DNA from 3 places in the Kineococcus sp. R86509 genome. Region 2 is predicted to be linked to each of the others. Evidence: riboswitches for the same ligand, from Rfam matches in the RefSeq annotation. Region 2 holds a riboswitch; each other region holds the start of a gene.
What was found. A riboswitch is a leader RNA that binds a small molecule or an ion and turns the genes downstream of it on or off. The one in region 2 is predicted to bind S-adenosylmethionine.
Positions count from the first base shown of each region.

Region 1 (11,245 bases), 230 kb from region 2:
TCTCGGCCGGGACCCTGACCCGCTTGTCGAAACCCCTGCTCGACTCCGGGTTGCTGCAGGAGACGGGCAGCGCCTACGACCCCGTCACCGGGCGGCCCACCCGCCCGATGGACGTCGACGAGCACTCCCACCTCTTCGTCGGGGTGAAGCTCACCGCCCGCACCGCGCACGCCGTCCTCACCTCGTTGCGGGCCACGGTGCTGGCCAGTGACGAGGCCGTCCTCGGCGACACCTCGCCCGGGGCGGTGGTCGCCACCGTCGTCGGGCTCGTGCGGTCGCTGCTGGCCGAGCACGGGGCGCGGGCGTCGCTGCGGGCCGTGGGGGTGAGCCTCGGCGGTCTCGTCGGCGAGGGCGGGCACGTGCTGAACGCCAGCTTCCTCGGCTGGCAGGACGTCCCGCTGGGGCCGGTGCTGGAGGAGCAGCTCGGACTGCCCGTCGTCGTCGACAACGACCTGCTGTCCTTCACCCGCGCGGAGCAGTGGTTCGGGACGGCGCGACGGTGCCGGCACTTCGCGGTGCTGACGATCGGTGAGGGCCTCGGGTACGGCCTGGTCGTCCACGACGAGGTCGTGGACCGACCCGACGCGGGCGTGGGGTTGCTCGGCCACTTCCCCCTGCTGCCCGGCGGGCCGCTGTGCCCGCTGGGGCACCAGGGCTGCGCCGACGCCCTGCTCACCGTCGCCGCCGTGGAGGCCCGGGCCGCGGCCGCGCTGCGCCGACCGGTCCGCTACGAGGAGGTCCTCGACCTCGCCGACGGCGGGGACCCGCTGGCCCGGCGCGTCGTCGACGACTCCGCGCACGCCCTGGGGACGCTGGTCGCGGCGATCGGGAACCTCACCATGCCGGAGAAGCTGATCCTGTCCGGTGAGGGGATCCGCCTCGCCGTCGTCGGGCAGGACGCGCTGTGGGCGGGGATCCGCGAGCACCGCAGTCCCTTCGCCTCCCGGCTCGACATCGACGTCCAGCCCACGGGCTTCACCGAGTGGGCCCGCGGTGCGGCCGTCACCGCGATCCGCACGTTCGTCCTCGGCCACCGTCGCTGAACCCCCGTCCGCAGGACCGCGGCCCCGCCGAGCGAGGTCGGCTGGGCGGACGGGGTCGCGACGCCTACCCTGGAGCCGTGCGGACCGCGGGAGCGACGAACGGGCGACTGGTGCGCCGTCGCCACGTCGACCTGTGCCGCACCCACGGCGCCACCTGTTCCTGAGGACGAGTCCCCCACCGGATCTCTCCTCTGGAGCCCACGTGAGCCTGTCCCTGCGCACCCCGTCCGACGACGACCTCTCCCTGTGCCTGGTCGGAGCCGGCCCCCGGACCCTCGGCGTCCTCGACCGGTTGTCCGCCCGCGCCGTCGCCGACCCGACCCGGGTCGTCGACGTGCACGTCGTCGACCCCCACCCGCCGGGGGCGGGACGGATCTGGCGGGCCGACCAGCACCCGTTGCTGTGGATGAACTCCCGCGCGGCCGACGTCACGGTCCTGCCCGACGACTCCTCGGTGCTGCCCGGCCCGGTGCGCACCGGGCCGACGCTGTTCGCCTGGCTGGACGAGCACCGGGACGACCTGGCCGCGGAGTTCGAGGCCGCCGGCGAGGCGGAACTCCACCGCGAGGTGCTGGGGGTGCAGGAGGGCACGTTCGTCTCCCGGGCGCTGGGCAGCCGCTACCTCTCCTGGGCGTGGGACCGGACGCTCGCGGGGCTGCCGGCGAACCTGCGGGTGCACGTGCACCGCACCCGGGCGGTCGACCTGCGCGGCCGGCAGGTGGTGCTCGAGGACGGCGGGACGCTCGACGTCGACGCGGTGGTCCTCGCGCAGGGCCACCCGGACGTCGTCCCCGGCGCGCGGGAGGTCACGGCGCAGGAGTTCGCGGACCGGCACGGGCTGGGCTACGTCGCCCCCGGGTACACCAGCGACCTCGGTCTCACGGAGGACGAGGTGACGTTGCCCCCGGGTGCCGACGTGATCGTGGCGGGGATGGGGTTGGCCTTCGTCGACCTCGCGGTGCTCGTCGGACAGGGTCGGGGTGGGCGGTTCTCGGAGGGACCCGACGGACTCGTCTACCACCGCAGCGGCCGTGAACCCGTGCTGCACGTGGGCAGCCGGCGCGGGGTTCCGTACCGCTCGAAGATCACCTACGTCCTCGACGAACGTCCGCCGCTCCCCCGGTTCTTCACGGCGGAGCCGTTCCTGGGCTCGACGCGGCCGCTGAACCTGCGGGCCGACCTGTGGCCCGTCGCGGCGAAGGAACTGGCGGGGGCGCACTACCACGAACTGTTCCGCGCCCACCCGGAGCGCACGGCGCTGGCCCGCACGGAGTTCGAGACCCGGTTCGCGACCGCCCCCTGGGGCAGCGCGGAACTCGGCGACCTGGTGGCGACCGCGGTGCCCGACCCCGCGGACCGCCTCGACCTGGGCCGCCTCGACCGGCCGCTGGACGGGTGGCGGGCGACGTCGGCGCAGGAGGTCCACGACCGGGTCCGCGCGCACGTCGCCGCGGACGTGGAACGCCGGGGCGACCCGGCCCACAGCATGGACGCCGCCGTGTTCTTCGCGCTGCTGTCCTGCTACGTCACCGTCGCCGGGCTCGCCCACCGCGGCCTGCTCGACGAGGAGTCGACCCTCGAGGTCGACGGGTGGTGGCACGGGTTCTTCAGCTACGTCGCCTCCGGCCCGCCCCCGCAGCGGCTGCGCGAACTCCTCGCCCTGGCCGACGCCGGGGTCGTCCGGTTCCTCGGTGGTGACGTGCAGGTGCGGGCGGACGAGGTCGCTCGGTGCTGGAGCGCCCGGTCGGGGAACTCACCGGCCGGGATCTCGGCGCGGGTCCTGGTCGACGCGCGGTTGCCCACGCCCAGCATCGCCGACAGCGCGGACCCGCTGCTGGCCGGGTTGGCCGCTCGCGGGGAGGTGACCGAGATCGGCAACGGCCGGCTCGTCGTCGACCCGGACCAGCGCCTGGTCGCCACGGACGGTTCCGTGCACCCGCACCGCTACGCCGTCGGCCCCTGGGTCGCGGGTGGTGGCTGGGCGGCGGCGTTCGCCCGTCCCGGCGTGGACGCCGGGTTCTTCCGGCTCAACGACCGGATCGCGGCGTCCCTGCTGACCGCGACCCGGCCGCACGCACCGGTCAGCGTCGTCGGCCCCCGAGCAGCCAGTAGCGCGCCGCACCGCGGAACTGTTCGCGTCGACTGAGTTCGACCTCGAGTTCCTCCAGGTCGGCGGCCACCCGGTCGTCGACCCGGTCGGACTCCTCGAGCAACGTCGTCACCGCCAGGATCCCGGCCCGGCGCGTCACGTCGCAGCCGACCGCCGCCAGCGCGTCCTCGACGAACTCCGGGGACAGCCGCAGCGCGGTGTGACCCGTGCCCGGGTCCAGGGCGCGTTCCCCGTCGAGCGCGACCCAGGCCGCGGCGGGCCCCTCGCGCAGGACGCTCGCGACGACGTCGGCGGCGGGGTTCGGGGCCAGCAACGACACCAGACCGCCGGGGCGCGCCGAGGAGACCAGCGTCGCGACGTCGGCCCGCACCTGCCCCGGGGACTCCCGGTGCTGCAGCACGTCGTGGCAGAGGACGACGTCGAAGGACCCCGAACCCCCCTCGCGGTGGCGGGTCAGCGCGGCCAGGGCCGTGAGGTCCTCCAGGTCGGCCGCGACGGTGTGCAGGCGGTCCCCCACGCCGGCGGCGGCGGCCGCCGCGCGGGCCAGCGCGAGCATCTCCGGGGAACGGTCGAGCACCGTGACGGAGTGCCCGGCGAGGGCGAACTGGACGGCGTCGCGACCGTCGCCCCCGCCCGCGTCGAGCACCCGCAGCGGTCCCTCACCGAGGTCCGCGCACCACTCCTGCAGGACCCGGGCGACGACGCGGTAGCGCAGCCGGCCCCACGGGGAGTCCTGCCACAACGCCCACGCTGCGGCCTCCCCCGAGGCCCGGTCCCGGGTCACCGGGGACTCACCCGAAGAGTCGTTCGCCTGCGAGTCGCGCACCCTCGCCGAGGGTCGCGAGCTTGGCGACCGCGATCTGCGGGTGGATGCGCCCACCGAGACCGCAGTCGGTGGAGGCCACGACGTTCTCGGGGCCGACGACCGAGGCGAACCGCTCGATGCGGTCGGCCACGAGTTCCGGGTGCTCCACGACGTTCGTCGCGTGGCTCACGATGCCGGGGACGATCTTCTTGCCCGCGGGCAGCGCCACGTCCTTCCAGACCTTCCACTCGTGCTCGTGGCGCACGTTGGCGGCCTCGAAGGAGTAGGACCCCGCGTCGATCTCGAGCATGAGGTCGACGATGTGCTTGAACTCGACGTCGGTGGTGTGCGGGCCGTGCCAGGAACCCCAGCAGAGGTGGAAGCGGATCTGCTCGGTCGGCAGACCGCGCAGGGCGTGGTTCAGCGCCTCGACCCGGATGCGGGTGAACGCGCGGTAGTCCTCGATGGAGGGTTCGGGGTTGATCTGGTCGAAGTTCTCCGCGATGGAGGGGTCGTCGATCTGCAGGGTGAGCCCGGCCTCGACGACCGCCCGGTACTCCTCGCGCAGCACGTCCGCCCACGCCCAGATGTGTTCCTCCTCGGTCGCGTAGTGGCGGTTCGCGATGCGCGCCCCGCTGCCCGGGGAGAGCGAGGTGATGAACCCCTCGGTGACCCCGGCCGCGGCGAGGCCGGCCTTGAGGTTGGCGATGTCGGAGGCGATGGCCGCCTGACCGGTGTAGGCCAACGGCCCGACCGTCGCGGGGAACGCGGTGGCGTTCTTGCCCGTCGAGATCCCCGACGCCGGGTCCTGGTAGGCCTCGCGGAACGTCACCCAGTCGCGTCGGTCGGGGAAGCTGGTCAACCGCACGTGGCCGGGTTCGGAGCGCACGACGGGCTGGGTGAACAGGTCCTCGCCGGTGACCTCGAGCCCCGACACCCGCTGGAAGGAGTAGGACCACCAGGCGCCGTAGTCGACGGCGCTGGACATGGCCTTGCCGTACTCGCCGTCACCGACGATGGTGACGCCGAGGGCCTCCTGGCGCTTCACCAGGTCCACGACCGCGTCGGTCAGCAGGGCGTCGAACTCGGGGGTGCGTTCGAGGGTGAAACCGTCGTCGCCGATGCGGCGGGCCTCGTTCGCGGCGATGAGTTCCGGGGTGCGGGGCAGGCTCCCGGCGTGGGAGACGGGGATCTGGTGCTCGGTCACAGGGGTTCTCCGATCAGGGTTTCGCGCGCAACGCGCGGTCGAGGTCTTCCAGCAGGTCGTCGGGGTCCTCCAGGCCCACCGACAACCGCAGCACCCCGTCGGTCAGGCCGATGGCGGCACGGCCTTCGGCGCCCAGACGACGGTGCGTCGTCGTGGCGGGGTGGGTGGCGAGCGACTTGGCGTCGCCGAGGTTGTTGGAGATGTCCACGATCCGCAGGGCGTCGAGGACCTCGAAGGCGCGGTCCTTGCCGCGCCCGCGCGGGGCGTCGAGCTCGAACGTGAGGACCGTTCCGCCGAGTTCCATCTGCCGCTTCGCCAGGTCGAACTGCGGGTGGCTGGCCAGCAGGGGGTGGCGGACCCAGCGCACACCCGGCGACTGCTCCAGGTGCTCCGCGAGGCGCAGGGTGGTGGCCGCCGCGTGCCGCACCCGCAGGCTCATGGTCTCCAGGCCCTTGGCCAGGGTCCACGCGTTGAACGGGCTGAGCGTCGGTCCGGTGTGCCGGGTGAGTTCGCGGAACCTGCCGTCGATGAACTCCGAGGTCCCGAGGACCGCGCCGCCCATCACCCGGCCCTGGCCGTCGATGTGCTTGGTCGCGGAGTACACGACGACGTCGGCTCCGAACTCCAGCGGGTGCTGGCCGACGGGACTGGCGAAGGCGTTGTCGACCACGACGGTCGCCCCCGCGGCGTGCGCGAGTTCGCTCACGGCGGCGATGTCGACGAGGGTCTGCATCGGGTTCGCCGGGGTCTCGAAGAACACCGCCTGCGCCGGGGTCGAGAGCGCGCGTTCCCACTGCGCCAGGTCCTCGCCGTCGACGAACTCCGTCGTGACGCCCCACCGGGGGAGGATCTCGTCGAGGATCACGAAGCAGGAACCGAAGAGGCTCCGCGCCGCCACCACCCGGTCACCCGCGCCGAGGAGCGCGGCGAGCGCGTAGAACACCGCGGACATCCCGCTGGCGAGGCCGTAGCAGGCCTGCGCCCCTTCCAGCTGCCGCAACCGTTCCGTGAACACCGACACCGTCGGGTTCCCGTAGCGGGAGTAGACGTAGCGGTCGACGTCGCCCGCGAACGCGGCCTCGGCGTCCGCCGCGGTCGCGTAGGTGTACCCCGACGTGAGGTACATGGCCTCGGCGGTCTCCTCGAACTGCGACCGGACGAGGCCGCCGCGGACGGCGGTGGTGTCCGGGCGCCAGCCCTCGCTCACGACTGTCGCCAGGGCAGACCGGCCGCGCGCCAACCCACCGCACCGCGGTGACCGGCGTCGTCCAGCGGACCCTCGAACCCTTCGAGGACGTTGTAGCTGGGGGCGATCCCGGCGGCGGTGGCGGCCTCGGCCGCACCGACGGAACGCTGCCCGGAGCGGCAGAGGAACACGACCGGGGCGCCCGCTCCCGGGGTGATCCCCGCGGCGGCGAGTTCGGCCAGGAACCGCGGCGGGTCGACCGGGAGCCAGGACACGAGGACCGGCTCCCGGCCGGTCCCGCTGGTGTCGGGGACCCCGACGAAACGCCATTCGGCGTCGGTGCGGACGTCCACGAGGACCGCGTCCGGGGTGTCCCGGACCAGGTCGAAGGCCTCACGCGGTGTGAGGTCGCCGGCGTAACCCACTCTTTCCTCCCATCGGTCCTGGCATGAGCACCCTCCCCGCCGGTGAGGGCGAGGGGGTTGCTGCGGCGTCGACGAGCCAGGTCTCTCGGCCGCTCTGGATGGTCCCGTCAGCGTAGGGCATCGCGACGAGGGGCAGGACGGGTGGAGCAGCGTGGGTGGCTACTCCTCGGTCACTCGTCGGTGTGGCCGAGGTCCAGGTCGGGCAGCGTGCGGACCCACGGGTCCGCGGCGGCGTCGAGTTCCAGGACCGTCACGTCGTTGGTCCCCGCCCGCAGGACCGGCCCCGGGACGTAGAGCGTCCGCTGCGGTCCGCGCCGCCAGTAGCGCCCCAGGCAGAACCCGTTGACCCAGACGACCCCGCGCCCCCAGCCGGCCGTGTCCAGGAAGAGGTCGACGGGCTCCGCCACCTCGAGCTCCGCGCGGGCCAGGACCGGGCCGGCGAGGAACGTCACCGCACCCGAGCGTCCCGCCGGGGCGGTCGCCAGCCGGTCCGGGTCCAGCGCCTGCACCCGGAGGTCGCGCACCGCCGCGTCCCCGACGCGGACGGGACCGACGACGCCCTTGGGCTCGCCGAGGCGCGGACCGTAGTTCACCCGGCCCGCGTCCTCGAGGAGCAGGTCGAGCCGGGTGCCGGCGGGGTGCGGCGGGAGGGCGAGCGTGGTGTCGTGGTCTTCCCGGAACAGGGTGCCCAGCCGCACTCCGTCGAGCAGCACGGTGAGGCGGTCGCGCACCTCGGCCACGTGCAGGACGGTCGGACCCGGGGACCCGGGCGAGGTGGCGCTGACCCACGCGAAGGGGGCGGGTACCCCGCTCTCCGTCGCCAGGTCGTCGAGGAACGGGACCTCCTCCCCCGCCACCGGCTCGAGACCGTCCACGGCCTCGATCAGCGGGAGCGCACCGACGAGCGGAGCCCGCAGGACCGGCGCCGGCCGCGCCGGCGGCGGGACGTCGGCACCGAGTTCGGCGTACCCGCCGAGGACCTCGCGGAAGGCCCAGTACTTCGGCGTGGGCCGGCCGGCCTCGTCGAGCAGCGCGTCGTAGTCGTAGGACGTCGTGGTCGCCTGGTAAGTACCCTTGTCGTTGGCGCCGCTGGTGAACCCGAAGTTCGTGCCCCCGTGCACGACGTAGACGTTCACTCCCGCGCCGCGTTCTAGCATCGTCGTCAGTTCGGCGACGGCCGCCTCCGGGGGCGTCGTCCGGTGGTGGGAACCCCAGTGGTCGAACCAGCCGACCCAGAACTCCGAGCAGACGAGCGGTCCCTCGGGCTGGTGGCGGCGCAGGGTGTCCAGCCGCTCGGCCGCCCGGCCGCCGAAGGACCCGGTCGTCAGCAGTTCGGGCAGGGTCCCCGCGGCCAGCATCTCGTCGGTGGGCTGGTCGACGGTCGTCAGCGGCACGGTGATCCCGCAGCGGCGCGTGGTGGCCACCAGGTGTTCCAGGTAGGCGGTCCGGGCGGCGGTGTCCGTCGCGGCGCTGTCTGCTGCGCCGGAACCGGTCTCGTAGGCGCCGTACTCGTTCTCGACCTGCACCAGGACGACGCGTCCGCCCCGGTCGGCCTGCCGGGGAGCGACGACCTCGTAGACCCGGGTCAGGAACTCGTCGACGGCTTCGAGGTAGTCCGGGTCGTCGATGCGCAGCCGGACCCCGGAACGGGTGAGCCAGACCGGCAACCCGCCGTTGGACCACTCGGCGCAGATGTAGGGGCCCGGCCGGACGACCACGTCGAGGTCCTCCGCGGCCGCCGCGTCGAGGAACCCCGCGAGGTCGCAGGAGCCGTCGGTGCGGAACTCTCCGCGCCGTGGGGCGTGCAGGTCCCACGGCACGTAGGTCTCCACCGTGTTCAGCCCCAGTTGACGCACCGAGCGCAACCGGTCGCGCCACTGGGCGGGGTGGACGCGGAAGTAGTGCAGCGCACCGGACAGCAACCGGTGGGGACGCCCGTCGGCGAGGAACCCCTCCGGCCCGAGGGTCAGAGCGGAGGTGCGGGCGGTGGGGTTCACGTCGACTCCTGTGCTGGGCCGGCGCCCTCGCCGGTGCGGGAGGCCACCGTAACGCCCGGGGATCCGCGCCGGAGCGGGGTCAGTCCTCGACGAGGAAGCGGTGCATGACGTGCAGGCCGACGAGACCGTGCTCGGGGTGGTCGAAGGCCTCGGGAACGGTGCCGACGATGCTCATCCCCAGCGAGCGCCACAACGCGACCGCCGCGGTGTTGGTCTCGACGACGGCGTTGAACTGCATCGCGCGGTACCCGCGGAACGCAGCGAGGGCGAGGACGTGCTCGCCGAGGGCGCGTCCGACGCCGCGACCGCGCGCGGCGGGCGAGACCATGAAGCTCGCGGTGGCGACGTGGGCCCCGGGGCCCGGCCGGTTCGGCCCCGTCTTGGCGGTGCCGAGCACCTGCCCGTCCTCCAGCGCCACCACCGTCACCCCCGGCGGGGACTCGACCCAGAGGTCGCGCGCGCGCTCCGAGGTCAGCCCGCGCGGGTAGGCGTAGGTCTCCTCCTCGGCGACGATCTCGTCGAAGAACGGCCAGATCTGCGCCCAGTCGGCGTCGGTGAACTCGCGGATCTCCACGTCCGCAGGCTACCCACCGACCACCGGGAGCCGAGGGGTCCCGGGGCTCAGGGGGTGGCGGGCGCGCGGAGCAGGGCGTCGGCGAGCGCGGACCAGCTGAGGAGGGCGCACTTCACCCGCGCGGGGTACTTCGCGACACCGGCGAGGGCGACGGCGTCGCCCAGCACGTCCTCGTCACCCTCGTCCTCACCACGACTGGTCAGCATGTGCTGCACCGCGTCCCGCACCGTGACGACCTCCTCGAGCGAGCGCCCGACGACGAGGTCGTGCAGCACCGAGGCCGAGGCACGGCTGATCGAGCACCCGAGGGCGTCGTAGGAGACGTCCTCGACCGTGTCGCCGGCGAGCGCCACCCGCAGGGTGATCTCGTCGCCGCACGTCGGGTTCACGTGGTGGGCCTGCGCCGCGAACGGGTCGCGCAGACCCTCGCCGTGCGGACGTTTGGAGTGCTCGATGATCAGCTGCTGGTACAGGTCCACGGCGGTCAGGCTCTCACGCGAAGAGCGCCCGGACGCGGTGCAGCCCGCGCAGGACGGCGTCGATGTCGGAGCTCTGGTTGTAGGGCCCGAAGCTGACCCGGGTGGTGGCCGCGACCCCGAACCGGCGGTGCAGCGGCCAGGCGCAGTGGTGCCCGACCCGCACGGCGACGCCCTCGTCGTCGAGCAGTTGCCCGACGTCGTGGGCGTGGACGTCCTCCACCACGAAGGAGACCAGGGCGACCCGCTCGGCGGCGTCGAGCGGGCCGAGGACGCGGACCCAGGGCAGTTCCGCCAGTTCGGCGAGCAGACGTCGGGTGAGGTCGCGTTCGTGGGCCTCGAGGCGGGCCATCCCCGACCCGTCGGGGCCGAGCCCGCGCAGGTAGTCGGCGGCGGCGTGCAACCCGACGGCCTGCGCCGTCATCGGGACACCCGCCTCGAACTTCTGCGGGACGGGGGCGAAGGTGGAGCGTTCCATCCGGACCAGTTCGATCATCGACCCGCCGGTGAGGAACGGCGGCATCGCGCCGAGGACCTCGGCCCGGCCCCAGAGGACCCCGATCCCCGACGGCCCGAGCATCTTGTGCCCGGAGAACGCCGCGAGGTCGACCCCGAGCGACGGCAGGTCGACGGGCAGGTGCGGGACGGACTGACAGGCGTCGAGGACGACGAGCGCCCCCACCCGGCGCGCCGCGGCGACGAACGCCTCGATCGGGGCGAGTCCGCCGAGGACGTTGGAGGCGTGCGCGAAGGCGACGACCTTGGTCCGTTCCCCGACCAGCGCGTCGAGGGCGTCGAGGTCGAAGGACCCCCCGTCGGTGACGGGGACCCAGCGCAGCACGGCTCCGGTCCGGGCGCAGAGTTCCTGCCAGGGCACGAGGTTGGCGTGGTGCTCGGCCTCGGTGACGAGGATCTCGTCGCCCTCGGCGAGGACGAACCGCGGGTCGACGGCCTGACCGTCGGGGGCGCTGCCGCGGGCGGCGTAGGCCGTGGTGGTGCTGAACGCGTGCGCGATGAGGTTGAGCGACTCGGTGGCGTTCTTGGTGAACACGACCTCGTGGGCGGGGGCGCCGACGAAACCCGCGATGGCGGTCCGGGCGGCCTCGAAGTCGTCGGTGGCCTCCTCGGCCAGCTGGTGCGCCCCGCGGTGGACGGCCGCGTTGTGGGTCTCGTAGAACCGGCGTTCGGCGTCCAGGACGGCCCGCGGTTTCTGCGACGTGGCGCCGGAGTCCAGGTACACCAGCGGGTTCCCCGACCGGGTCGAGCGGCCCAGGATCGGGAAGTCCGTCCGCAGCGCGGCCAGTTCGGCGTCGCCGAACGGAGCGGCGAGCAGTTCGGTGGTGGTCACCGGGGATCCTTCTCCCCCGCCGCGACGGGCACGGTGAGGCGGTTCTCGGCGGGCGGCAGCGGGCAGGTGGCGTG
Region 1 covers NZ_JAXHCE010000001.1:1,009,466-1,020,710, forward strand. Annotated here, with positions in the region: gene SJY07_RS04785 (ROK family transcriptional regulator) at 1-1,043, shown strand, start outside; gene SJY07_RS04790 (FAD/NAD(P)-binding protein) at 1,246-3,189, shown strand; gene SJY07_RS04795 (methyltransferase domain-containing protein) at 3,125-3,979, opposite strand; gene SJY07_RS04800 (cobalamin-independent methionine synthase II family protein) at 3,945-5,165, opposite strand; gene SJY07_RS04805 (O-succinylhomoserine sulfhydrylase) at 5,179-6,405, opposite strand; gene SJY07_RS04810 (rhodanese-like domain-containing protein) at 6,369-6,776, opposite strand; SAM riboswitch class I at 6,783-6,881, opposite strand; gene SJY07_RS04815 (beta-galactosidase family protein) at 6,947-8,773, opposite strand; gene SJY07_RS04820 (GNAT family N-acetyltransferase) at 8,853-9,347, opposite strand; gene sufU (Fe-S cluster assembly sulfur transfer protein SufU) at 9,395-9,835, opposite strand; gene SJY07_RS04830 (SufS family cysteine desulfurase) at 9,840-11,171, opposite strand; gene SJY07_RS04835 (DUF1684 domain-containing protein) at 11,168-11,245, opposite strand, start outside.
Region 1: linked by a shared signal. The riboswitch ahead of SJY07_RS04810 (rhodanese-like domain-containing protein) and the one ahead of SJY07_RS05865 (MetQ/NlpA family ABC transporter substrate-binding protein) in region 2 are both predicted to bind S-adenosylmethionine.

Region 2 (11,245 bases):
GCCTTCGAGATCAACGGCCCCAACCTCACCAGCCAGGGGTTGTGGGCCCACCCCGAGCAGCACACCGACCGCTACCTCGACCTCGCGCACTGGACGTCGCTGGCCCGGCTCCTCGAGGACGGGGGTTTCGACCTGCTGTTCCTGGCCGACTCCCCCGGCTACCCCGTGCTCGAGGGCCGCACCCCGGCCGTGACCTTCGAGCAGGGGGTCGAGATGCCGACCAACGACCCCCTGCTGCTGGTCCCGGCGATGGCCGCGGTGACGAGCCGGCTCGGGTTCGCGGTGACGTCCTCGACGAGTCTGGAGGGCCCCTACCCGAACGCCCGGCGGTTCGCGACGCTGGACCACCTCACCCGCGGGCGCATCGGCTGGAACGTCGTGACGACGTCGGCGGGGGTGGTCAGCGCGCTGCACGGACGCGAACCGCTGCCCCGCCACGACGAGCGCTACGACATCGCCGACGAGCACCTCGACCTCAGCTACCGGTTGTTCGAGGGCAGCTGGGAGGACGCCGCCGTCCTGCACGACAAGGCGACGCGGCGCTACGCCGACGCGCGTCGCGTCCACGAGGTCCACCACCACGGCCGCTACTTCCACTGCGACGGCTACTTCAAGGTCGAGCCCTCCCCGCAGCGCACCCCCGTCCTCTTCCAGGCCGGCGCCAGCGAACGCGGTCGGGAGTTCGCGGCCACCCACGCCGAGGTGGTGTTCCTGCAGGGCCGCGACGCCGGGACGCTGCGCCGCCAGGTCCTCGACCTGCACGCCCGGGCCGCCCGGCACGGACGCGGCCCGGGGTCGCTGCGCACCCTCGTCGGACTCACGGTCGTGCTGGGGCGCGACCGGGACCACGCCCGCTCCCGCCTCGAGGAGTACCTGTCCTGGGTCGACCCGGAGGCCGCCCGCGCCTACTACGCCTCGATGACCGGCGTCGACCTCGCCGCCCTGGACCCCCGCGGGAACTTCTCCGACGTCCGCACCGAGGGCGGGCGGACCCAGGTGGAGCGCTACCGGGACGAGACGGTGGCCCACGCGCGCGCCGACTTCCTGCGTTTCGGGATGCGGGAGTTCGTGTTCACCGGCACGGCGGGCGACGTGGCCGACGCCATGGAGGCGCTGGTGCGGGAGACGGGGATCGACGGGTTCAACCTCACCCCGTTCGTCGTACCGGGCTCCTACGCGGAGTTCTGCGAGCAGGTCGTCCCCGAACTGCGCCGGCGGGGCACGCTGGCGCCACCACCCGGTCGCGACGCCCCAGGCCGTACGCTGCGGGAGGTGGTCTTCGGTCCGGGCCGCACGAGGCTGCCCGCCGACCACCCCGCGGCCCGGTACCGCCATCCTCCCGAGGAGTCGACGTGAGCGAGATCCCCGCCACCCCCGAGACGAGGGTGGGCGGTGTCGACGTCGAACTGAACGGCATCAACACCGTCGCCGAGTCCGAACGCCACGGCAGGCCACGCGACCTGTTCTGGCCGTGGTTCGCCGCCAACGTGTCCGTCCTGGGAGTCAGCTACGGCTCGTTCGTCCTGGGTTTCGGGATCTCGTTCTGGCAGGCCACGGCCGTCTCGATCGCCGGGGTGTTCCTGTCCTACGTGATCGTCGGCCTCGTCGCGATCGCCGGGAAGCGCGGTTCGGCGCCCACGATGACGTTGTCCCGCGCAGCCTTCGGGGTCGACGGGAACCGCCTGCCCTCGTTGGTGTCCTGGCTGCTGACGCTGGGCTGGGAGACGTCGCTGGCGGCCGTCGCCGTGCTCGCGACGGCGACCGTGCTGGACCGCCTCGGAGCCGGTGGGGGCACGGGCACGAAACTCGTCGCCCTCGTGATCGTCGTCGGGCTGATCGTGCTCGGCGGAACCCTCGGGTTCAGGGTCATCATGCGGATGCAGCGCTGGATCACGGTCGTCACCGCGGTGCTGACGGTCCTCTACATCGTCTTCGCGGCCGACTCCATCGACCTGGACGCCGTGAACGCGCTCCCGGCCGGGGACGCCGCGGCGGTCGTCGGGGCGTTCATCCTCGTGATGACGGGTTTCGGTCTCGGGTGGGCCAACGCCGCGGCGGACTACTCCCGCTACCTCCCGCGCGAGGCCTCCAGCGGCGGGGTCGTGTTCTGGACGACGCTGGGTTCCTCGCTCGGCCCGGGCGTGCTCCTCGTCTTCGGCGCGCTCGTCGCCGGGTCGTCGAAGGACCTCAGCGGCCGGATCGCGGCGGACCCCGTGGGGGCGCTCACGGACATCCTGCCGACGTGGTTCCTCGTCCCGTTCGTCGTCGTCGCCGTCCTCGGCCTCGTCGGCGGAGCGGTCATGGACATCTACTCCTCCGGCCTGGCGCTGCTGAACGTCGGACTCCGGGTCCCCCGGCCCGTGGCGGTCCTGATCGACGCCTGCCTGATGATCGCCGGGGCCGTCTACATCGCGTTCTTCTCGCAGGACTTCCTGACGCCGTTCCAGGGGTTCCTGATCACCCTCGGCGTCCCGATCGCCGCCTGGGCGGGGATCTTCCTCGCCGACCTCTCGCTGCGCCGCGGTGACTACGCGGAGGCAGAACTCCTCGACTCCCGCGGGCGCTACGGCTCGGTGCGCGGCCTGTCGGTGATCACCATGGTCGTCGCGACCCTCGTCGGCTGGGGTCTGGTCTCGAGCTCGGTGTCGTGGCTGTCCTGGCAGGGATACCTCCTCGCCCCCCTCGACCTGGCCCACTGGGTGCCGCCGACCGGTGGCGAGGACGGCTACTGGGACAGCAACTGGGCCTACGCCGGCCTCGGCGTGGTCATCGCCTTCGTCCTCGGCTTCGTCGCCGTCCTCCTCGGCGGGCGCCGCGCCGTCGCCCTCCAGGAGGAACGCGCCTGACGCTCGTCGCCGGGGGGATCGTTGACTCCACGGTCCCGCGGAGTGGGACCGTGGAGTCAACGATCCCCCTCCCGGCGGGGCTCAGCCGCGCTGGACGGAGACCTTGGGCGGGGTCTGCAGGGTCTGGGCGATGACGCAGTAGCGCTCGGCCAGCGAGATCATCTTGGCCTCGGTCGCCTCGTCGGCGTCGGAGGTGAACGTGAAGGTCAGGGTGACGTCGGTGATGCCGACGGGCACCTCGCGCGAGACGCCGAGCGTGCCGCGGGCGTCCCAGTGCGCTTCGGCGGTCACCGACGCGTTGCGCAGCTCCACGCCCATGGCGGTGGCCACGCTGCGCAGGGTCACGCCGGCGCAGGCCGCGACGGCCTCGCAGAGCATGTCGGCGGAGCACGCCTCGGTCCCGTCGCCCCCGGCGGCGGGGTGCAGCCCGGCGCGGGTGGTGCCCGCGAACCCGTCGACCGACACGCCGATGGACTGCCCGTCCAGCACCGCCACGGCCTTCGCGGGGACCAGCGCCTGGGCCGGGTCCTCGCGGTAGGCGTCCTTCAACGGCTTCTGCAGGGCCCTCAGTTCGGTCGAATCCACCGGGCGAGCTTAGGCCCCCGTGGGGCCGGCCCCGCAACACCCGCGAAGATGCTGCCGTGAAGTGGACCACTGCCGTCAGCAAGCTCGCCGACGTCGCCCAGGGGTGCGAGCACGCGAACTCGTTGCCCACCGACCTGAACCTCTTCCGCGCCGAGGAGGCGTGGGTCTTCGGCGCCCTGCTCGGCCCGCAGCAGGACAGCGAGGACCCGACGTTCGTCCGGGTCGCCGTCGTCGTCGACCTCCCCGAGGACGAGTGCGCGCTCTTCAGCCGACCGCAGGCCGGTGAGTTCTGGCTCAACGCGTCCGGACTGGCGAAGAGCCCCGTCCAGGTCCTCTTCCGGTCCGCGCAGGCCCCGGTGTGGAACCACCTGGTCGAACGGCCGGTGCGGTTCTGGGCCCGGGAGGAGGGCCTGGACCACGAGGCGCTCCTGCAGCTGCGCAACGGCGACGGCGAGGCGCTGCGCCCCGAGGCGCCCACGGACGGGGAACTGCGCGAACGCCTCGACCGTGACCTGCGCGCGAGCCTCGAGGCACTGCGCCGCACGGCCACCGACTACGACGGGAAGCGTTGGGCCCGGGCCAACCACAAGAAGCTCGGCGACGCGCTGGCGGACGCCGCCCTGGGCCTGCTGAGCCTGCAGGACGCCCGCGACGCTCTGAGCGCGAACGGTCCGGACGCGTGAGCGACGAGAAGCTGGCGTACCGGCTGCTGACCGGCCCCGACGACCGCTCCTTCTGCGAGAAGGTCACGGCGGCCCTGGCCGAGGGCTACGTCCTGTACGGCAGCCCGTCGGTGACGACGACGGACGGGCGCACCGTCGCCGCGCAGGCCGTCGTCCTCCCCCACGTCCTGGCCCGACCCGGTGACGGCGGTGCGGCGTGACCGAACGCCTGCGCTGAGACGCGGGCAGTCCTACGGTCGGCTGAACACCGGCGCGGGGGCGATTTGACGGGTTCGACGACGGGAACCTACGGTTCCCCCACGGTCATGAGTGACAGCGACAAGCCCTGGCTCGCTGTCCGGCAACCCTCCCCCGCGGCGGGGTGCCCCAGGTGAAGACCAGGCCGGACGACCCCGTCCGGCAAGCGCGGAACAACGGACGCCGTCGATCACGGCGTGCTGCGAGCCGCGCGCCCGCCGTTCGACCACCGGAGTGCCACCGTGTCCAGCCCCGCCCCCGCCCTGCCCGACAAGCCGAAGCGCCGCGGCCTCCTCATCGGGATCGTCGCCGCCGTCGTCGTCGTGGTCGTGGTGATCGTCGCCGTCGTCCTCGGGACCCGCAAGGACGACACCGCGACGACCACCGCCGCCGGTTCCGCCCCGGCCCAGACCGTGAAGATCGGCGTGGCCGACAAGTCGCTGGACTACTGGACGACGTACGTGGACCTGGCGAAGTCGAAGCTGAACGTGACCGTCGACCTGGTCAACTTCTCCGACTACAGCCTGCCGAACCCGGCGCTGTCGCAGGGCGAGATCGACCTGAACCAGTTCCAGCACATCCAGTACCTGGCGAACTACGACGTCACGGCCGACGACGACATCCAGCCCATCGGTGGCACCGCCATCTACCCGCTGCCGCTGTACTCGACCACGGCGAAGAGCCCGTCGGAGCTCCCCGAGGGCGCGAAGGTCGCCATCCCGAACGACGACATCAACCAGGCCCGCGGTCTGCTGGTGCTGCAGTCGGCGGGTCTGCTGACCCTCAAGGACGGGGGCAACGCCTTCTCCTCGATCGAGGACATCGAGACCAAGAAGGTCGACGTGACCGCCATCGACGCCTCACAGACCGCGAACGCGCTGCAGAGCGGTTCCGTCGCCGCCGCGATCGTCAACGTGAACTACGCGACCAGCGCCAAGCTGCCGGAGACCGACGTCATCGCCAAGGACGACCCGTCCGACCCCTCGGCCGCGCCCTACGTGAACATCTTCGCCGCGCGGGCGAAGGACAAGGACAACGAGACCTACCTGAAGCTGGCGGCCCTCTTCCAGGACCCGGCCGTGCAGACGGTGTTCTCCAAGGACTACCCGAACGCGGTCGTCTCCGACCGCAGCGCCGCGGACCTGCAGGCCGACCTCGCCACCGTCGAGGCCGACGCGAAGGCCGCGAAGGGCAAGTGAGCGCCCTCGTCACGCTGGAGAACGTCTCCAAGCGCTTCGACCGCCGCGACGGCCAGTCCGTCGCGGCGGTCGACGACGTCTCCCTCGACGTCGAGGAGGGAGAGGTCCTCGCCGTCATCGGCTACTCCGGCGCAGGCAAGTCCACGCTCGTCCGCCTCGTCAACGCCCTCGAGCTGCCGACCTCCGGCAGCGTCAGGGTCGGGGGGCAGGACCTGACGAAGCTGTCGGAGGGCGAGCTGCGCAAGGCCCGGTCGAAGATCGGGATGATCTTCCAGCAGTTCAACCTGTTCCGCTCGCGGACGGTCGCCGGGAACGTCGCCTACCCGCTGCGGGTCGCGAAGGTCCCCGCGAAGCAGCGCGACGCCCGCACCGCGGAACTCCTGGACTTCGTCGGTCTCCTCGACCGGGCGCACGCCTACCCGGAACAACTCTCGGGTGGGCAGAAGCAACGCGTCGGCATCGCCCGCGCGCTGGCCACGAACCCCCCGCTGCTGCTGGCCGACGAGGCCACCAGCGCGCTGGACCCCGAGACCACGACCGAGGTCCTGTCGCTGCTGCGGCGGGTGAACACCGAACTCGGGGTGACGATCATCGTCATCACCCACGAGATGGACGCCGTGCGCCAGATCGCCGACCGCGTCGCGGTCATGGAAGAGGGGCGGATCGTCGAGGTCGGCGAGGTCTACGACGTGTTCTCGAACCCGCAGACCGCCGCGGCCCAGCGCTTCGTGCGCAGCGCCACCCACGACCGGCCCCCGGCCGAAACCCTGGCCCGGCTGCGCACCCACCACCCCGGCCGGCTCGTGAGCGTCCGCATCACCGACGAACCCGGTCTGCAGCAGCGCATCGACTCGGTGTTCCGGAGCACCGGCGCGACCGCGGAACTGGTCTTCGGCGGTGTCTCGGAGATCCGCGAACGCCGGACCGGCTCACTGACCTACGAACTCAGCGGCCCCGACGTGGACGGCACGCTCCGTGCGCTCGCCGCCGACGGCGTGCACGCCGAAGAGGAGGTCTGATGGCCGGGGAGGGCTTCTTCGACGGTTTCCTCGACAGCGTCGACGTCTTCCGCGAGTCGATCTGGCAGACGTTGTTCATGACCGGCATCTCGCTGGTCGTCGCCGGCGTCCTCGGGCTCGCGTTGGGCATCGCTCTCTACGCGACCAGGCCGGGCAACCTGTTCGGCAGCCGGTGGGTGTTCGGGATCATCGGGTTCGTCGTGAACCTGGTGCGCCCGATCCCGTTCGTCATCTTCCTGGCCGCCATCAGTCCGCTGCAGCGGGTCGTGGTCGGGACGACGATCGGGACCACGGCGGTCACGTTCGCGATCTCCCTCGCGGCCGCCTTCGCCGTGGCACGCATCGTGGAGCAGAGCCTCGTCAACGTCGACCCGGGGGTCGTCGAGGCGGCACGCGCCGTCGGGGCGGGACGGGTCTCGATCCTGCTGAAGGTCGTCGTCCCGGAGGGCCTCGGGCCGTTGGTGCTCGGGTACACGTTCATCTTCATCGGCATCGTCGACATGTCCGCACAGGCCAGCCTCGTCGGCGGCGGCGGTCTCGGTGAGTACGCCATCACCTACGGCTCGCAGCGCTACGACAACGGCATCATCGTGGTCAGCGTCGTCGCGATCGTGGTCATCGTCCAGGTTGGTCAGCTCATCGGGAACCGAATCGCCCGCGGCGTCATGCGCCGCTAGTCCAGAACTTCCCCGGAACCCCCGTCGTGATCGCGACGGGGGTTCCGCCGTTCAGGGGCAGACCACCTCGTAGACGTCGGTGTGCATCTCGAACCGTTCGTAGCTCTGGTGGTCGGTGACCTCGCCGTCGGAGTTCAACCGGAACGTCCCGGACCCGGCGTCGATCTCGACGACCTTCCCGGTCGCGGTGACGACGTCCTGCCGCTCGACGTGGACCCCGCTGCGCAGTCCGGCGGCGAAGCCCAGGCGGGCGAGGGGGCCGGTGGACTCGGAGACGACGACGTCGGCCAGCCCGTCGTGCGGGTCGGCGCCGGGAACCAGGGGGGCGCCGCCGCCGATGGTGCCGCCGATGCCGATGCCGACCATCAGGACGGGACGCTCCCCCGGCGACACGGTGGTGCCGTCGACGTCAACGCGCAGCCGGAACCCCTTGCCCGCGCTGACCCCCGCCCAGGCCGCACCGACCGGGTAGGCGCCGGCCCGGAGGAAGCGCTTGAGCCGCTGCGCCTTGGCCGTCGCCGACGCCCCGATGCCCGCGTGGACGGTGTTGACGGTGATCCGGTCGTGGGAGTCGACGAGGAGCTCCAGCCCCTTCGGGCTCCCCTGGGCGACGACGCGGGCCGCGGCGACCGGGTCCAGCGGCAACCGCAGCGAGCGGGCCAGGTCGTTGCCGGTGCCGAGCGGGACGATGCCCAGCGGCCCCACCGAGCGGGTCGCTCCCGCGTTCCAGAGCAGTTGCAGCGCAGCGTGCAGGGAGCCGTCCCCGCCCAGCAGCACGACCCGGCGGCCGCCCGCCCCGAGCAGGGCGGCGCGCAGGTCGTCCAGGGAGCTCGTGCGGCGCAGCTCCACGTCACCGTGGCGGCGCAGCTCCTGCACGGCGGCGTCGACCGCGCCGGTCCGCGCCGATCCCGCCCCCGCGTTGACGACGGCCAGGTACTGGTTCCCACTCACGCCTGCCCAACGCACCAGGACGCCGACTCGTGCCGGACGCCCCGGACCTCACAGCGGACGCCAGGTCCCGTCCGCCTCGAGCACCTCGCCGACCCCGTCCCACCGGTAGACGGGGCGACCGCCGCTGACCACGTGCACGGCGCGCGACATCACGTCGAGCGGGTCCCCGGACCAGACGGCGACGTCGCCGTCGAGACCGGGAGCCAGCGACCCGACGCGGTCGTCGATCCCCAGGATCACGGCCGGGTTGAGGGTCAGGGCTCGCAGCGCCTCGCCGGGGTCGAGGCCCTCCTTGACGGCCAGGGTCGCGGAGAGGGCGAGGAACTGGATGGGGACGACGGGGTGGTCGGTGGTCAGCGCGATCCGCAGCCCCGCGCCGGCGAGGATCCCCGGCACGCTCAGCGAGCGGTGGCGCAGTTCGGGCTTCGAGCGCGAGGTGAGCAGCGGACCGACGACGGCCGGCAGCCCCCTCTCGACGAGCAGGTCGAGGACGCGGTGGCCTTCGGTGACGTGGTTCAGGACGAGCCGGTAGCCGAACTCCTCGGCGAGGCGGACCGCGGTCGCGATGTCGTCGGCGCGGTGGGCGTGCTGCTGCCAGACGAGTTCGCCGGCCAGGACCCGAGCGAGGACCTCGGCGTCGCGGTCCCGGTCGGTGGGCGGGTCGAGGGGTTCACCCTTCTCGGCAGCGCGCGTCCGCTGAGCGCTGAACCGTTGCGCCGCAGCGAAGGCGTCGCGCAGGGCGGCCGCGATCCCCATGCGGGTCGAGGGGCCTCCGGAGTTCTTCCGGGGGTTCTCGCCGAGCGCGCTCTTCACCCCGATCGGCGCGCGCAGCAGCATCTGCTCGACCGTGGCCCCCCAGGTCTTCAGGGCTCCGGTCTGTCCCCCGATCACGTTGGCGGAACCCGGCAGGACGGCCACGGTGGTGACCCCTGCGCTCAGGGCGTCGGCGAAACCCTGGTCACGGGGGTCGACCCCGTCCCAGGACCGCAGCCGGGCGCCGCGGGGTTCACCCTTCTCGTTGACGTCGGCCCCGTGCCAGCCCTCCCCCTCGGCGTGGACGCCGAGGTGGGTGTGCGGGTCGACGAAGCCGGGCAGGACGAACCGGCCGGTCGCGTCGAGCACGGGAACGTCCGCGGGGACGGGCACGTGGGCGCCGACGGCGACGATCCGGCCGTCGCGGACGAGCACCGTGCCGGGTTCGCGCTCGCCGTGCCAGTCCGGGGTCAGCCGCAGCAGCGTCCCTCCCACGACGGCGACGTCTCGGGAGACCTGTTCACGGTGCGGTGCGGGCATCCGGCCACTCTCGCAGCCGTCAGGACGGGAGGGAACTCCTGGTCTCCGAGACGTCCACCGCGGCCGCCGGGGCGCCCTGACGGAGGCGGGCCTGGTGAGCGGTCGTGAAGCGACGTTCCACGAGGCGGTGGAACCCGTAGCTGACGGCCAGGGCGAGCGGCAGGACGACCAGCAGCATCACGGCGAACCGGGTGCCCACCCCCCAGGGGCGGTCGAGGGTCAGCAGGTTCCCGAGGCCGAGCAGCGGACTGTGCAGGAGGTAGAGGCTGTAGGACCAGAAGCCGATCCAGACCAGCGGGCGCCACTGCAGGACGGCGTGCACGGGGGTCCGGGTCCCGGCCACGGACTGCTGCGCCAGGGCCAGCAGGACCAGGGCCACCGCCGCACCGACGACGACCTCGGTGAACCACAGGTCGCGCAGACCGTGACCGGGGACGAGCAGGAAGAGGACCGCGACCACGACGACCGCCACCACCGCGAGCAGCCCTGCGCGGGGAACCGCACGGGCCCGGGCGACGTGGCGGGCGGCGACGAGGCCGAAGGCGAAGTCCGCGACGAACCAGAAGTGCGCGCCGTCGAAGCGCGGGAACAGGACGTGGATCCCCCAGCCCGCCGCGACCGCCAGCAGGACCATCGCGACCGCCCCGAACCTGCGCCACACGGGCAGGAGCACGAGGGGCATCACCAGGTACAGCTGCCACTCGGTCGCGACCGACCACATCGGGCCGTCGATCTGCCACTTCCAGTCGCCGCCGAGGTTGTGCAGCATGAGCAGGTGCGAGACGACACCCGTCTCGGTCACGGGAACCTTGCTGTCCCAGGCGGTTCCGGAGACCTGGCGCAGTTGCGGGACGAGGGCGATCAGCAGCAGGAAGAACGCGAGGGCCGCGTAGTAGGGCGGCAGGATCCGCCGCGCGCGGCGCTTCAGGAACGTCGCCCACCCCCGGGTCAACGCGGGGCGGTCCGGGGCGAGCGGGAGTCCGAGGACGAAACCCGACAGGACGATGAACACGGTCACGGCGTACTGGCCGTAGCGCAGGGGCTCGAAGACCGCGGGCAACGCCTCGTGGTCCTGCGTCGTCCCGGTGAAGAGGTAGGTGTGGTGGACGGCGACGAACAACGCCGCGAGGCCGCGCAACCCGTCGAGGAAGGCGAACTCCAGCCGGGGACGTCGGGACGGGACGTGCGTTCCGGTCATGACGACCTTCCCTGGTCGGGGTGTGGAGCGGGGCCGGGAGGCGTCAGGGTCGTGGTGCCGCGCTGGGAGCTCCGGAGGTAGAGCGCGACAGGTCGAGGGCGCGGGCGCTCGAGCGGGCGTGGTGACGTCGGCGCGCCCGGACGACGGGCCGCTCGACCAGGAACCAGCTGGCGGTCGCGACGCCGAGGCTCACCGCGGTGGCGCCTACCGTCACGAGGAGCGTGGGGCGGTCCGCGAACACCGCCTCGGCCCAGACGACGATCGCGTAGTTCCAGAGGTAGACCGCGTAGGAGATCGTGCCGAGGCCGAGGAGCAGTCGTCCGGGGACGCCGCGGACGGTGTCGACGCGGACGGTGTCGACGCGGAGTGCCGCGAGGACGAGGACGACGGCGGCCACGGCGATGACCGGGCCACCGAGGAGGTAGGTCAGGGGGTTCCCCTTGAGTTCGGGCCCGACGCAGAGCAGGGCGAGCACGACGACGGCGATCGCGAGCGCGAGGCGGCCTCCGAGCGGTGCGGTCAGCCGGTCCCGGCCGAGCGCGCGGGCGAGGCCACCG
Region 2 covers NZ_JAXHCE010000001.1:1,243,611-1,254,855, forward strand. Annotated here, with positions in the region: gene SJY07_RS05840 (NtaA/DmoA family FMN-dependent monooxygenase) at 1-1,356, shown strand, start outside; gene SJY07_RS05845 (purine-cytosine permease family protein) at 1,353-2,846, shown strand; gene SJY07_RS05850 (OsmC family protein) at 2,928-3,431, opposite strand; gene SJY07_RS05855 (hypothetical protein) at 3,488-4,114, shown strand; gene SJY07_RS05860 (DUF1737 domain-containing protein) at 4,111-4,314, shown strand; SAM riboswitch class IV at 4,416-4,526, shown strand; gene SJY07_RS05865 (MetQ/NlpA family ABC transporter substrate-binding protein) at 4,594-5,550, shown strand; gene SJY07_RS05870 (methionine ABC transporter ATP-binding protein) at 5,547-6,569, shown strand; gene SJY07_RS05875 (methionine ABC transporter permease) at 6,569-7,246, shown strand; gene SJY07_RS05880 (diacylglycerol/lipid kinase family protein) at 7,298-8,197, opposite strand; gene SJY07_RS05885 (amidohydrolase) at 8,246-9,490, opposite strand; gene SJY07_RS05890 (acyltransferase family protein) at 9,510-10,688, opposite strand; gene SJY07_RS05895 (acyltransferase family protein) at 10,732-11,245, opposite strand, start outside.

Region 3 (8,510 bases), 2.6 Mb from region 2:
TCGCCTGGCTCGAGGGCTGGGGCCGCCGGGTCGTCGGGGGGACCCACGTCGTCGAGCTCGAGGTGAGCAAGGTCGCCCAACACGCGCTGCTGCACCGCAACGGGTTCGACGTACCCCGGACCCTGGCCGTCTTCGGCCGAGGGGACCTGGCGGCACGCTCCCGGGAACTGCAGGTGCCGTTCATCACCAAGCACAACCAGGGCGGCAAGGGCCTCGGCGTCCGGCGCTTCGACTCCCACGAGGACTTCGACGCCCACGTCGCCTCGCCGGAGTTCGAGGAACCGGTCGACGGGATCACCCTGCTCCAGGAGTTCCTCCGCTCGGCCGAACCGTTCGTCACCCGGGCCGAGTTCGTGGGCGGGCGCTTCGTCTACGCGGTGCGCGTGGACACCTCCGCGGGCAGCTTCGAACTGTGCCCCGCCGACGCGTGCGAGGTGCCGGGCGTGGTCCCGTTCGCGCTGCGGACGGAGATCACCGGAGACCACCCGCTCGTCCGCCGCTACGAGGAACTGCTGCGGACGGCCGGCATCGAGATCGCCGGCATCGAGTTCCTCGAGACGGCGGACGGGCGGACGGTCACCTACGACATCAACACCAACACGAACTACAACCCCGCGGTCGAGGCCGTCGCCCCCGTGTCGGGTCCCGGCGCCATCGCCCGCTACCTCGGCGGGCTCCTCAGCGGCAACGCGTGAGCGGAGGTCGCAGACCCAGGTGCTCGCGCAGCGTGGTCCCGACGTACGCGGTCGGGTAGGCGCCCCGTTCCTGCAGGGCCGGGACGAGCTGGTCCACGATGTCGTCCAGGCCGCTGGGGACGAGGAACGGCGTGACGTTGAACCCGCTGCTGGCGCCGCTGCGCACCCAGAGGGTCAGCTCGTCGGCCAACTGCGAGGCCGTACCGGCGAAACCGCGCCGGGCCGAGGTGTGCAGCACGAGTTCGCGCAGCGAGAACTCGTTCTCCTCCGCCACCCGGCGCCACTCCCGGGCGATCGCCCGGGGGTCGTGACCCTGTCGCGCGGCGCCCCGGGTCCCGTCGATGTCCGCGATGACGGGGTCGTGCGCGGGCAACGGGCCGTCGGGGTCGTGGCCCGACAGGTCCTCGCCCCACACCTGACCCACCAGCGAGAGCGCGGTCGCGGGGGTCACCTGCTGCTCCAGGACCCAACGGGCCTTCTCCTCCACCTCGCCCTCGGTGTCGGCGACGACGATCTGGGTCCCCGGGAAGGTGAGGACGTCGTCCTCGGGGCGACCCGCCGCCACGACGCGGCGGCGGACGTCGTCGGCGAAGGCCAGCGCGTCGTGGCGGTCGCTCCCGTGCGCGGAGAAGATCACGTCGGCCGAGCGGGCGGCGAAGTCGCGGCCGGCGGGTGAGTCGCCCGCCTGGAAGATCACGGGATGACCCTGCGGGCTGCGGGGGACGGTGGGGGCGATCTCGACGTCGAAGAAGCGGTCGTCGGAGTCCACGGGGGCGAACTCCGACCCGTCCCAGCTGTCCCAGACCCGTCGGGCCAGGTTCACGAAGCGTTCGGCCCGCTCGTAGCGGTCGGCGTGGTCGAGGTAGCCGCCCCGGCGGAAGTTCGCCCCGGTCCAGGCGTTGTCCGTCGTGACGACGTTCCACGCGGCGCGACCACCGGAGAGGACGTCCAGGGACGCGAGGCGGCGGGCCAGGTCGGCGGGGTCGTTGTAGGTGGTGTTCTGGGTGGCGACCAGACCGATGCGGTCGGTCAGACCCGCCAGCGTGGCGAGTTCGGTCAGCGCGTCGGGTCGTCCGACGACGTCGAGGTCGTGGATCCTGCCCCGCTGTTCGCGCAGGCGGAGACCCTCGCCGAGGAAGAACGCGTCGAACAGTCCGCGTTCGGCGGTCCGGATCAGCTGCGTGAAGGTCGAGTGGTGCATCTGGGATCCGCTGCGGGGGTCCGACCAGATGGTGCTGTGGTTGACGCCCTGGAAGAAGACGCCGAAGTGGACGACGGCGTTCGGGTAGCGCAGGTCGGTCACGGGACTCCTCAGGCCGTCGCGAAGTGGTTGACCGGCCGGGGACGGCCGAGGGTGGTGCGCAACGTCGCACCGGCGGCGGGTGGTTGCAGCAGCCGGGCGACGCGCAGGGCGGGGAAGGTGGTGCGCAGCAGCGTGCGGAGGTCCTCGTCGAGGACGGCGGCGTGCAGCCGGACACCGTCGACGGAACCCGCGAGACCGGAGAGGTACCGCGCGAAGCCCTCACCGGACCCCGTCCAGCGCAGCCGGCCCCGTGCGGGAGCCGGGGCGTCGGCGTCTAGCGCCTCGACCCGCTGCGCACCCGAGGCGGCCGCGGTGTCGAGGGCGAACTCGACCTCGAGCACGACCAGCGGACCACCGGCGCTGCGCCGGGTCCGCTCGCTGCCCGTGAGGACGACGTCGACCACGCCCGGGTCGAGGAGGTCGCGTTCGTGGGCGGCCACGACCGGCTGCCCCTGCGGGGGACGGGGCACGGTGAGCGGGCCCTTGACCGAGAAGTTGGTGGCGACGACGTCGACGTGGTGCAACCGGTCGCGGTCGACGTAGCGTCCCGTGGCGACGTCGCGGACCACCGCGTCGTCCTCCCAGGAGTCCCACAACCTCCGCACGGCCCCGACCACGTCGGTGAGTTCCGCCTGCGGGTCGTCGAGCACGGGGAGGTTCACCGTCCGGGCCACGGCGGGGGTGGACGTCGTCGCGATCCAGCCGGCGCGGCCGGCGCTGGAGTGGTCCAGCGACGCGATCTGCGCCGCCACGTGGAACGGTTCGGAGTAGGTGGTCGCGGCGACCGGCAGCAGACCGATCGTGTCGGTGGTCCCGGCGAGGAAGGCCGCCCGCTGCACCGCGTCCAGGTGCCCGCGGGGGTTGCGGGGGTCCGGCAGCGTGGAGTCCTCGAAGGTGAGTCCCGTGAGGCCCTGGGCCTGCGCGGTGACGGCGAACTCCTTCAACCGCGCGGGGGAGAACACGGCGTCGGGGGAGACCCGGGAGCGGCGCCAGGCCGCGGGGTGCCACCCGCCGCCGTCGACGTCGAGGAACACGTGGAAGGGGGTCGGCATGGAAATCTCCTGAGTGGTGGGTACGGCAGCCGTCGTCTGTGTCACAGTGCTCTCCACCGATCGACGAGGAGGCGACCATGCGTGACCGGGTACGAGAACTGTTGGCGCACTGGGTGTCGTCGATCGTGGCCGGACTGGCCATCGCGGGGCAGGGGCAGTGGGGGTACGCCTGGTCGCCGCTCGACGACGAGCCGGCCCCCGGCGAGCTGAGCTGGCCGCAGTTCGAGGGGGAGCTGCGCGCGCTCTTCGCCGAGGCCGAACGTGGCGGGATCGGCGACGGGTCCCGGCCCAGCAGCGAGCCGATGCCCTGACGTCCTGCCCCGTCGACAGGGGTGGATGTCGACCGGGGTGGATCAGGTCTGAGCGGGTTCGCCCACGGTCAGCCCCGAGGCCTTCCAGGCCGGGAACCCGCCGTCGACCTGCACGACGTCGGTGAAGCCGGACGCCAGCAGTTCGGCGGTGACGGGGCCGGAGCCCGCGGGAGAACCGCAGATCACGACGATCTGCTGGTCCTTCCCGGTGAGTTCCGCCAGCGCGGTGTCGGAACCGAGGGCGAACTTCGCCGCCACCTCGGTCTTGGCCACGACGACGGCCTGCGGCAGGTCGCCGGCGGCGGCCCGCCCGGCGTCGCTGCGGACGTCGACGAACAGCGCACCGGCGGCGACGGCGCGTCCGGCGGTCTCGGCGTCGACGAGCGGTGCCTGGGGTGCTGCGGTGGTGTCGCTCACGTCGTGTCTCCTCGGTTCGTGCGGTCGGCCCCGGCGATCGCGCGAGGCCGTCGTCCCTGCGGGCTGAGGCGTCGGGGACGAGGTCACCCCAGGTCCGCGTTCGCACCGGGCGCGGGCAGGAAGGACGCGGGTTCCGGGCGAGCGTCGGTCGTGGGACCCCAGTGCCCCTCGACGATCCCGTACTCGAGCTCCGGCCCGGCACCGACGAACTGCTCGACCGCGGCCAGCAGCCGTTCGACCTCGGCCGATCCCGTCCCGACCCCGGTGGAAACCCTCAGCCCGCCGTCGGCCAGACCGAGGGAGTCGGCGAACCGGTGGGCGCAGAACCGTCCGTCGCGCACACCGATCCCGTGCTCGGCCGAGAGGAAGGCCGCGACCTCGGAGACCGAGCGACCGGGGACGGTGAAGGTCACGACCCCCACGGCGTCGTCGGGGTGCGGGCGCACGACCTCGACGCCCGCCAGTGCCGTCAGCCCGCCGACGAGCCGTTCGCGCAACGCCTCCTCGTGCGCCTCGAGCGCTCCGGGGGCCAGTGTCGCGAGCGTGCTGCAGGCCTGGGCGAGGGCGACGGCGCCGAGCACGTTCGGGGAACCCGCCTCGTGGCGGTCGGGCCCGGTGGCCCACCGCACCGCGTCGTGGCGCACGTCGAGGGTGGCGCCTCCACCCGCGAGGTAGGGATCGGCGGCGTCGAGCCAGTCGCGACGACCGACGAGCGCGCCCGCTCCGTAGGGGGCGTAGAGCTTGTGCCCGGACAGCGCGATCCAGTCGATCCCGTCGCGACCGAGGTCCACCCGGCGGTGGGGGAGCAGCTGCGCCCCGTCGACGGCGATGCGGGCGCCGGCCGCGTGCGCGGCCCGGGCCAGCCGGCGCAGCGGCAGCACCTCACCGGTCACGTTGGAGGCACCGGCGACGGCCAGCAGCGCGTACCCGCCGCGGGCGAGCTCGGCCTCCAGCAGCGTCGCGGTCTCCTCCGCGTCCGACCCGCCGCGCAGGACCGTGGTCAGGGCTGAGCGCTGCCACGACAACAGGTTCGCGTGGTGCTCGACGTCGGCCACCAGGACCCTGGAGCCCTGCGGGACGGCCCGGGCGAGCAGGTCGAGCGCGTCGGTCGTGCTCCGGGTGAAGACGACGACGTCGTCGGGGCGTGCCCCCAGGAAGGTCCCGACCTCGGCCCGGGCCTGCTCGAACAGGGCGGTGGAGACGCGCGAGAGGTACCCGGCGCCGCGGTGGACGCTGGCGTAGTGGGGGAGGACCTGGGCGACGCGGGTGGCGACGGAGACGAGGGCGGGCGCGCTCGCGGCGTTGTCCAGGTTCGCGTAGGTGGTCGACCCGCCCTGGGCGAGCGGGACGCGGGTGTCCCGGCCGACCACGGGCAGCAGCGGCGCGACGGGCGCCGGGCAGCGGAGGGGGGAGAGGGTGCTGAGCGTCACGAGAAGTCTCCTGGAGGAACTGGACCCTGCCGGGAGGACCGGGATCACCCCGGCGAGGTCCGCGCTTGCCGGCGCCACCGCGGCGTCGACCAGGTCGTCACCCGGGGCACCCCGCCGCGGAGGGAGGGTTGCCGGCCAGCGAGCCGGGGCTTGTCGCTGGCGCTCATGACCTGCGGTGAGGTTGTCACGTCGGACCCCGCTGAGCAAGATCGGCGTGTCGCGAACCCGTCGGAACTCCCTCCAGAACCCCACGTGTCGGGTAGTTCCTCCGTTCGGGGGAACCCCGGAACAGCACTTGTGGATCGCGTCGACCCCGGTCTACATTCGGTGAACACCATCCAGAGCGGCCGAGAGTCCTGGCTCGACGACGCCGCAGCAACCCCCCGAGCCCGGGCGAGGGTGCTAAAGCCAGGCCGATGGAGTTCGTGATGCGCCCCACCGATGTCCCTGACGCGTACCCGGTTCCGGACCGGGGCCGGCCGCGATGACGCTGGCTCCCCTCGTCGCCGCCGCGACCGGGAGGCCCACCGTCAGTTTCGAACTCTTCCCGCCCCGTTCCGAGAGCGGGCGGGAGTCGTTGTGGCGCAGGCTCTCCGATCTCCTCGACACGCACCCCGACTTCGTCTCGGTCACCTTCGGGGCGGCCGGCGCGACGAGGGGACCGAGTCGGGAACTGCTGGCCCACGTCCTGGGTTCGACGGCCGTGCCGGCGATGGCCCACCTGACGTGCGTGGGGTCCTCGCGACGTGAGGTGGTGGAACTCGCCGGCGAGTTCCTCGACGCCGGTGTCCGCAACGTCCTCGCGCTGCGGGGCGACCCGCCGGTCGGGAGCGCGGACTGGACCCCGCACCCGGACGGTCTGGCGACCGCGCGGGACCTGGTGGAACTCCTCCAGGTCGCCGAACGGCGGCGCTCCGCGCTGCGGGGCGGTCGCGTCCCCGTCGACGAGGGTCCCCTGACCCTCGCCGTGGCGGCCTTCCCCCGCGGTCGCGACGCGGAACTGGCGGCCCTGCGCGCCAAGCAGGACGCCGGTGCGCACTTCGCGATCTGCCAGGTGACGTTCTCGGCCGACGAGTACGCCACCTTCGTGCGCCGGGCGCGCGCCGCCGGGGTGAGCATCCCGCTGCTGCCGGGCATCGCCGTGACGGACGACGCCCGCCGGTTGCAGCGCATCGGTGAGCTGGCCGGTGTCCCGGCCCCGGAACAGCTGCTCGCGGCGCTCGACACCGACGACACCGCCCAGCGCCGCCGGGCGTCGACGGCGTTCTCGTCGGGACTCGCGGCGGGACTGCTCGACGCCGGCGCCCCCGGACTGCACCTCTACACGTTCAACGCGGCGGAACCCGCGCTCGACCTGCTCGACCACCTGAACCTGCCCCGATCCACCCAGAGCCGCATCGCTGCGGTAGGAGGTCCCACCCCGTGAGCACCGAGAACTTCCCCACCTGGACCGCCACCGTCCTCGGCTACCCGCGCATCGGCGCCGACCGCGAGACCAAGAAGGCGCTCGAGGCCCTGTGGGCCGGTCGCGCCGACCTCGACACCACCGAGGCCGCCCTGGCCGGGGTCCGTGCCGCCACGGTCCGCCGCCTGAACGCCCTGGGCCTGCCGGCGCACGACGCGTCGATCCCGTCGGCGTTCTCGGCCTACGACCAGGTGCTCGACGCCGCCGTCGCCGTCGGCGCCGTCCCGCCGCGCTTCGCCGACGTCGTGGGCGAGGACGGCCGCGTCGACCTCGTCGGGTACTCCACGATCGCCCGCGGTCGCGGTGCGGACGCCCCGCTGGAGATGACGAAGTGGTTCGACACCAACTACCACTACCTCGTCCCCGAGATCTCCCCGTCGACGACCTTCCGGTTCGCCGACGACCGTGGGGTGCGGGAGTTCGCCGAGGCGCTCTCCGACGGGTTCCTGACCCGTCCCGTCGTGGTCGGGCCCGTGACGTTCCTGCTGCTGGCCAAGGCGGCCGACGACTCCCCGGCGGGTTTCGCCCCGATCTCCCGGCTCGACGATCTGCTGGCCGCCTACGAGGAACTGCTGACCGCCTACGCGGCCGCGGGGGCGGAGTGGGTGCAGCTGGACGAACCGGCGCTCGTCAGCGACTCCGCGACGAACGGCGTCGAAGGTCTCGCCGACCTCGTCCGCCGCGCCTACGACCGCCTCGCGGCGCTCGAGGGCCGTCCGCGTCTGCTGGCCGCGACGCCCTACGGCGACCCGGGTGACCTCCTGGAACCCCTGGCCGCCACGGCGGTCGAGGGTCTCGCCCTCGACCTCGTCCGCGGCGCGACGCCGGCGCGTCCGGAACTGCTGCACGGCAAGACGGTCGTCGGCGGGGTCGTGGACGGGCACAACGTCTGGCGCGCCGACCTCGTCGAGGCGCTGGCCCGGCTGCGGACCCTCGAGGGTTCCGCCGCCCACGTCGTCGCCGGGACGTCGACCTCCCTGCTGCACGTCCCCCACGACGTGACCCGCGAGACCACCCTCGACGAGCGCCTGCGCGGCTGGCTCGCGTTCGCCGACCAGAAGGTCGCCGAGGTCGTCGTCCTGGGCAAGGCGCTGGGGGACGCGGCGTCCGTCCAGACGGAGCTCACCGCGTCGGCGCAGGCCCGGGCCGACCGCGTCGGTGCCCCCGGCGTGGTCCGTCCCGAGGTGCGCGACCGGCTCGCAGCGCTCACCCCGGAGGCCTTCGGCCGCAGCGACTACGCCGTGCGCCGCCTCGCGCAGGAGCAGGCGCTGGGTCTGCCGGCGCTGCCGACGACGACGATCGGCTCGTTCCCGCAGACGAGCGAGATCCGCAGGGCGCGGGCCGCGTGGACGCGGGGGGAGCTCACGGAGGCCGCCTACGAGGAGTTCCTGCGGGCCGAGATCGACCGCGTCGTGGACCTGCAGGAGGAACTCGGGCTCGACGTCGTCGTGCACGGGGAACCCGAGCGCAACGACATGGTCCAGTACTTCGCCGAGCAGCTCGACGGGTTCGCCGTCACCGCCCACGGCTGGGTCCAGTCCTACGGGTCGCGCTGCGTGCGCCCGCCCATCCTCTGGGGTGACGTCGTCCGTCCGGCGCCGATCACCGTGCCCTGGAGCCGGTACACGAAGACGCGCACGACGAAGCCCGTCAAGGGCATGCTGACCGGCCCGGTGACGATCCTCGCCTGGTCCTTCGTCCGCGACGACCAGCCGCTGGGCGACACCGCCCGCCAGGTCGCCCTGGCGCTGCGCGACGAGGTCAGCGACCTCGAGGCCGCCGGCATCGGGATCGTCCAGGTCGACGAACCCGCGCTGCGGGAGCTGCTGCCCCTGCG
Region 3 covers NZ_JAXHCE010000001.1:3,801,900-3,810,409, forward strand. Annotated here, with positions in the region: gene SJY07_RS18580 (RimK family alpha-L-glutamate ligase) at 1-695, shown strand, start outside; gene SJY07_RS18585 (NtaA/DmoA family FMN-dependent monooxygenase) at 679-1,998, opposite strand; gene SJY07_RS18590 (LLM class flavin-dependent oxidoreductase) at 2,007-3,050, opposite strand; gene SJY07_RS18595 (hypothetical protein) at 3,128-3,361, shown strand; gene SJY07_RS18600 (rhodanese-like domain-containing protein) at 3,404-3,778, opposite strand; gene SJY07_RS18605 (aminotransferase class V-fold PLP-dependent enzyme) at 3,862-5,208, opposite strand; SAM riboswitch class IV at 5,265-5,379, opposite strand; SAM riboswitch class I at 5,540-5,631, shown strand; gene SJY07_RS18610 (methylenetetrahydrofolate reductase) at 5,693-6,634, shown strand; gene metE (5-methyltetrahydropteroyltriglutamate--homocysteine S-methyltransferase) at 6,631-8,510, shown strand, end outside.
Region 3: linked by a shared signal. The riboswitch ahead of SJY07_RS18605 (aminotransferase class V-fold PLP-dependent enzyme) and the one ahead of SJY07_RS05865 (MetQ/NlpA family ABC transporter substrate-binding protein) in region 2 are both predicted to bind S-adenosylmethionine.